Regions from separate parts of the Mycolicibacterium mucogenicum DSM 44124 genome, predicted to be linked through region 2. Evidence: riboswitches for the same ligand, from Rfam matches in the RefSeq annotation. Region 2 holds a riboswitch; the other holds the start of a gene.
The links. A riboswitch is a leader RNA that binds a small molecule or an ion and turns the genes downstream of it on or off. The one in region 2 is predicted to bind glycine.
Positions count from the first base shown of each region.

Region 1 (3,405 bases), 320 kb from region 2:
CACGGTGTCGGCGCGGCCGTCGGACTCGGTGGCCATCGCGCTGCGGGTGGGCGTACCGATCTACGTCGAGGAAGCGGTACTCGCCGAAGCCGGTCTGCTGATCCCGGACGAGGGTGACGAGGAGTCGTCCGGCCCCGTGCGCGAGGACGAGGTCGAGAAGTTCAAGGAGTTCCTTGACAGCATTTCTCCGGACGATTTCAAGGCGACTTAGGCCGGAGTTGCGCTGTCCCTTGTTACGGATGCATCTCAGTTAGGTCAGCGCGTGTCGACACTCGGTGCGCCGTTTGCGGATTCGCCGAATCCGCGCCACATACTTTCCTCGTTCTGGTGACAGGCTGAAGTGGCCCGGCGGGAAGCGTATGCTCGACACATTCGAGCAGCGGACATGCCCGCCGAGCAGCAGTGGCCGCCAGGCAGGGTTAGTTCGATCGGCGAGAGGATCAGGCAGTGGGCGACGAGACGCCACGTCAAGAGCAGTTGGACCTGACGACCAACGGCGCGCCTGAGCAGGCCGCCCCGACACCGGCCCCCGTGCCGGTGCAGGCAGGCCTGTTCCCTGATGAGTCTGTTCCCGACGAACTGGTCGGCTACCGCGGGCCCAGCGCCTGCCAGATCGCCGGCATCACCTACCGCCAGCTCGACTACTGGGCCCGCACCTCGCTGGTCGTCCCGTCGATCCGCGGCGCCGCCGGCTCCGGCAGCCAGCGCCTGTACTCGTTCAAGGACATCCTGGTCCTCAAGATCGTCAAGCGACTGCTCGACACCGGCATCTCGCTGCACAACATCCGCGTCGCGGTCGACCACCTGCGCCAGCGCGGCGTTCACGACCTGGCCAACATCACGCTCTTCTCGGACGGCACCACGGTGTACGAGTGCACGTCCGCCGAAGAGGTCGTCGACCTGCTGCAGGGCGGTCAGGGCGTATTCGGCATCGCGGTCTCCGGCGCCATGCGTGAGCTGACCGGCGCCATCGCCGACTTCCCGGGCGAACGCGCCGACGGCGGCGAATCCATCGCCGCACCCGAGGACGAGCTCGCGTCGCGTCGCAAGCAGCGCGACCGCAAGATCGGCTGAGTCCCGCCACCCAAAGCACGAGCAACGGCCCCTTCTCCCCGGCGAGAAGGGGCCGTTTGCTGTCTATTCGCGGGCTTATGTGACCGACCGGTAGACTGGCGCGCGCATCGTCCCGACGCGGGAGAGTTCTGTGGCCGCCAGCCATGGACGCCGAAGGAGCAATACCTCTCCATCAACCTCTCAGGCCCCCGGACCGCGCCGGAGCCCGATGCCTCTGGAAAGCGGCGAGCTGCGACTCGCCCGCCCATGGGGAAAGGCCGACCATCGTCGGGCCGAATCTCTCAGGCACCGACGACAGAGGGGGAGGAACCCCTAGCGGTTCCGTGGCAAGCCTGCCCCGAGCCTGAACGTCTGGAGAGGCCGTCATGACCGACAGCACGTCCCGTTCCTCTGCCGAGCACCACCAGCTTCGCTTCGTCGACCGGCACATCGGTCCGGATGCCGACGCGGTGGCCACCATGCTCGGGATCATCGGCGTCGACTCGCTGGAAGAGCTCGCCGCCAAGGCGCTGCCCGCGGGCATCCTCGACGCGCTGTCCAGCGCCGGCCTGGCCCCCGGCCTCGACGAGCTGCCGGCCCCGGCGTCCGAAGAGCAGTCGCTGGCCGAGCTGCGCGCGCTCGCCGAGACCAACACCGTCGCGGTGTCGATGATCGGCCAGGGCTACTTCGACACCCTGACCCCGGCCGTGTTGCGCCGCAACATTCTCGAGAACCCGGCCTGGTACACCGCCTACACGCCGTACCAGCCCGAGATCAGCCAGGGCCGCCTCGAGGCCCTGCTCAACTTCCAGACCATGGTCACCGACCTGACCGGCATGGAGATCGCCAACGCCTCCATGCTCGACGAGGCCACCGCCGCGGCCGAGGCCATGACGCTGATGCACCGCGCCGTCAAGGGCGACTGCCGCCGCCTCGCCGTCGACGTCGACATCTACCCGCAGACCGCGGCCGTCCTGGCCACCCGCGCCGAACCGCTGAACATCGAGATCGTCACCGCCGACCTGCGTGACGGCCTGCCCGAGGGCGAGTTCTTCGGCGTCATCGCCCAGGTGCCCGGGGCCAGCGGCGCCGTCAACGACTGGTCCGCGCTGATCGCGCAGGCCCATGAGCGCGGTGCGCTGGTCGCCATCGGCGCGGACCTGCTGGCGCTGACGCTCGTCACCCCGCCCGGCGAGATCGGCGCCGACGTCGCCTTCGGCACCACGCAGCGTTTCGGCGTGCCGATGGGCTTCGGCGGCCCGCATGCCGGCTACCTGGCCGTGCACGGCAAGCACGCCCGGCAGCTGCCCGGGCGTCTGGTCGGCGTCTCGGTCGACGCCGACGGCGCCAAGGCCTACCGGCTGAGCCTGCAGACCCGCGAACAGCACATCCGCCGCGACCGGGCCACCAGCAACATCTGTACCGCTCAGGTGCTGCTCGCGGTGATCGCCGCGATGTACGCCAGCTACCACGGGCCGCGCGGGCTGACCGCCATCGCGCACCGCGTGCACGGCCACGCCCTCGCGGTGGCCATGGGCCTGAAAGAGGCCGGCGTCGAGGTCGTCCACTCCGGATTCTTCGACACCGTCCTGGCCCGCGTTCCGGGCAAGGCCGAGCAGGTGCAGGCGGCCGCCAAGGAGCGCGGCATCAACGTCTGGCTCGTCGATGCCGACCACATCTCGGTGTCCTGCGACGAGGCGACCACCGCCGACCACGTCGACGCGGTGCTCGCGGCGTTCGGCGCGACGCGCGGCGGCCACCACTGGGACGGTCCGGAAATCCATACGCGCACCTCGGAATTCCTCACCCATCCGGCCTTCTCGCGGTACCGCACCGAGACCGAGATGATGCGCTACCTGCGCTCGCTCGCCGACAAGGACATCGCGCTGGACCGCAGCATGATCCCGCTGGGCTCGTGCACCATGAAGCTCAACGCGGCCGCCGAGATGGAACCCATCACGTGGACCGAGTTCGCGCAGCAGCACCCGTTCGCCCCGGCGTCGGACACCCCGGGCCTGCGGAAGCTGATCGCCGACGTGGAGTCGTGGCTCGTCAGCATCACCGGCTACGACTCGGTGTCGCTGCAGCCCAACGCCGGGTCGCAGGGCGAGTACGCCGGTCTGCTCGCCATCCGCGCCTACCACGAGGCGCGCGGTGAAGCCGGCCGCAACATCTGCCTGATCCCGTCCAGCGCGCACGGCACCAACGCGGCGTCGGCCGCCATGGTCGGCATGAAGGTCGTCGTCGTGGCATGCCGCGAGAACGGTGACGTCGACCTGGACGACCTGCGCGCCAAGATCGCCGAACACGCCAGCGATCTGGCCGCGCTGATGATCACCTACCCGTCCACGC
Region 1 covers NZ_CP062008.1:3,218,494-3,221,898, reverse strand. Annotated here, with positions in the region: gene C1S78_RS15650 (bifunctional nuclease family protein) at 1-211, shown strand, start outside; gene C1S78_RS15645 (MerR family transcriptional regulator) at 448-1,074, shown strand; glycine riboswitch at 1,183-1,280, shown strand; gene gcvP (aminomethyl-transferring glycine dehydrogenase) at 1,440-3,405, shown strand, end outside.
Region 1: linked by a shared signal. The riboswitch ahead of gcvP (aminomethyl-transferring glycine dehydrogenase) and the one ahead of gcvP (aminomethyl-transferring glycine dehydrogenase) in region 2 are both predicted to bind glycine.

Region 2 (3,405 bases):
CGGTGATGGGCCCCTACATCGCCTTCGCCGTACCGGTTTTCGCCGCCGCACTCACCCGCCTCGCGGGGCGCTGGGTACCCGGCGTCTTCTCGCTGGGGCGCTGGGGCGCGCCGGTGACGTATGCGGCCGCCGTGTGGCTGGCCTTCGAGGTGATCAACGTCCTCTGGCCGCGCACGCAGCCCGGACAGCCGTGGTTCGTGAACTGGAGCATGGTGATCAGCCTGGTGAGCCTGGGAATCGTCGGTGCGTTCGTGTACGCGCGGTGCCGCAGTCGCATCACCGAACCCGTCGGCGAACGCCTGTGAACACTCCGCTTGTGCGAATGCTCAAACGAGCCCGCGCCGCTTATGGCAGAAACCACTCGCAACCCGCCGTCACGGGCAGCGATGCTGGCAATCGAACACCCCGCGAGTCGAGAGGCTGAACACGACAGATGAGCACGCGAGACAACATCATCGGTGCGGTGCCTGCCACCAAGGTGCCCCGGTACGCGGGTAAGGGCACATTCGCCCGCATCGCCGACATCCACGAGGTGTCCGACTACGACATCGCCATCCTCGGGGTGCCGTTCGACGGCGGCACGTCGTACCGGCCCGGCGCCCGGTTCGGCCCCATGGCGGTCCGGCAGGCCGCCCGCACCCTGCGTCCCGGCTACCACGTCGAGCTCGGCGTCGCGCCGGTGCAGGAGCTGCAGGTGGTCGACGCCGGCGACGTCGCCGTCACGCCGTACAACATCGACGAGGCCTGCCAACAGATTCAAGATCATGCTGCCGAGATCCTCCGCGGCGGCGATCGGCGCATCGTGTCCATCGGCGGCGACCACACCATCGCTTTGCCGAATCTCCGTGCGCTGCATGCCAAACACGGACCAGTGGCACTCGTGCACTTCGACGCCCACCTGGATACCTGGGACACCTACTTCAACGCGCCCGTCACGCACGGCACCATCTTCCGGCGCGCCTTCGAGGAAGGTCTGCTGATCGAGGACCACTCGATCCACGTCGGCATCCGCGGCCCGATCTACGACCAGATCGACCTGGAGGACGACGCGCGTATGGGCTTCAAGATCATCCGCGCCGGCGACCTCGACGTGATCGGTATCGACGCGGCCATCGACGTCGTCCGGCGCCGCGTCGCCGACGTGCCGGTGTATCTGTCCATCGATATCGACGTGCTCGATCCGGCCTTCGCGCCGGGCACCGGCACGCCCGAGGCGGGCGGCCTCACGTCGCGTGAACTGCTGAAGATGCTGCGCAAGATGACCGGCCTGAACATCGTCGGCGCCGACGTCGTCGAGGTGGCCCCGGCCTACGATCACGCCGAAATCACCTGTGTGGCAGCGGCAACGGTCGTCTTCGACATCATCTCCCTGATGGCCGCCGGCGTACGCACCGGTCTGCCGGTCAACGGTGAGGTTGCGAACGCACTGACCTGACAGGCTACGATTGCCGCAGACAACTCAATACGCCGACAACGCGCTGTGGGAGAACCTCCGGAAAACGGAGGCGCCGTAGGAGCAAGTCCTCCCCGGGAAACTCTCAGGCCCAAATACCGCAGCGATGAGGCAACTCTGGAGAACAGTGCGGATCCATCGATCCACGCTTACCGAAGGTGAACGGCGCGCACGCGTCAAAACTCTCAGGTTTCAGGACAGAGCGGGGAGGTGCTACCCAACGACGCGTCGAGCAGTCAGCGACGCCCCGCGAACCGGAGTCACCTCATGTTTGACCGCACTGCAATTGGCAAGGCTCACAGCAGCTTTCGTGACCGTCATATCGGTCCTGACGACGCCGGCCGCCGGCATATGCTGGATGTTCTCGGCTACTCGTCGCTCGACGATCTGATCGATGCGGCGGTGCCGGAGCAGATCCGGTGCCCCGGCGGTCTGCAGCTCCCGGCCGCGCGATCCGAACAGCAGGTGCTCGGCGCGCTTCGCGCCCTGGCGGACCGGAATCAGAGCCGAATCCAGATGATCGGCCTGGGTTATCACGACACCATCACCCCGCCGGTGCTGCGCCGCAACATGCTGGAATCTCCGGCCTGGTACACCGCCTACACGCCGTATCAGCCGGAGATCTCGCAGGGCCGGCTCGAAGCGCTGCTGACGTTCCAGACCGTCATCGAAGACCTCACCGCACTGCCGGTCGCGGGCGCGTCACTGCTCGACGAAGCCACCGCGGTCATGGAAGCCGTGCTGCTGATGCGCCGGGCCAACAAGACCGCGAAGTCCAATCGTGTTGTGCTCGATGCGGATTGCCTGCCCCAGACCGTGGCTGTGGTGCGCGGGCGGGCCGAGGCGGTCGGCATCGAGGTGGTCCTCGCCGACCTGACCGACGCCCTGCCCGACGGTGACGCGTTCGGCGTCGTCTTCCAAGCACCGGGTGCCAGCGGTGTCGTCCGAAACCTCGCCCCACTGATCGCGGCCGCGCGGGACCGCGGCATGTTCACCGCGGTCGCGGCCGACCTGCTGTCCCTCACACTGCTCACCGCCCCCGGTGAACAGGGCGCCGACATCGCCGTCGGCTCGGCCCAGCGGTTCGGCGTGCCGTTGTTCTTCGGTGGCCCGCACGCCGGCTACATGGCGGTGCGCTCTGGCCTGGAGCGCATGCTGCCCGGACGTCTCGTGGGCGTCTCGGTCGACGTGGACGGCAAGCCCGCCTATCGCCTGGCGCTGCAGACCCGCGAACAGCACATCCGCCGGGACAAGGCCACCAGCAACATCTGCACCGCACAGGCGCTGCTGGCCAACGTCGCCGCGATGTACGCTGCCTATCACGGCCCGGAAGGGTTGCGTGCCATCGCATCTGCGGTGCACGGCCATGCCGCCGCGTTGGCCGACGGCTTGCGGGCCGCCGGCCGGGAGATCGTCCACGAGCACTTCTTCGACACGGTGCTGGTGCGGGTGCCCGGTGCGGCGGCACAGATCGTGGCGGCGGCCGACGACGCGGGCATCAACCTGCGCCACGTCGACGCCGATCACGTTGCGATCGCGTGCGACGAGTGCACCACCGACGACGTCATCCGCCAGGTGCTCGACGTGTTCGGTGCGACGCCCGTCGCACCCGCCGGCGCCGGCGCACTGCCGCTCGACGTGCTGCGCACCTCGGAGTATTTGCAGCACCCCGTGTTCCACGACCACCAGTCCGAGACAGCGATGTTGCGTTTCCTGCGTGAACTGTCCGACAAGGACCTCGCGCTGGACCGCACCATGATCCCGCTGGGCTCGTGCACCATGAAGCTCAACGCCGCCGCCGAGATGGAACCGATCAGCTGGCCCGGCTTCGCCGGCATCCATCCGTATGCCCCGGCCAGGCAGACCGCCGGGTACCTGGAACTGATCGGGAACCTGGAGGACTGGCTGGCCGAGATCACCGGCTACGACCGGGTTTCCTTGCAGCCCAACGC
Region 2 covers NZ_CP062008.1:2,903,027-2,906,431, forward strand. Annotated here, with positions in the region: gene C1S78_RS14075 (amino acid permease) at 1-305, shown strand, start outside; gene speB (agmatinase) at 434-1,435, shown strand; glycine riboswitch at 1,472-1,564, shown strand; gene gcvP (aminomethyl-transferring glycine dehydrogenase) at 1,721-3,405, shown strand, end outside.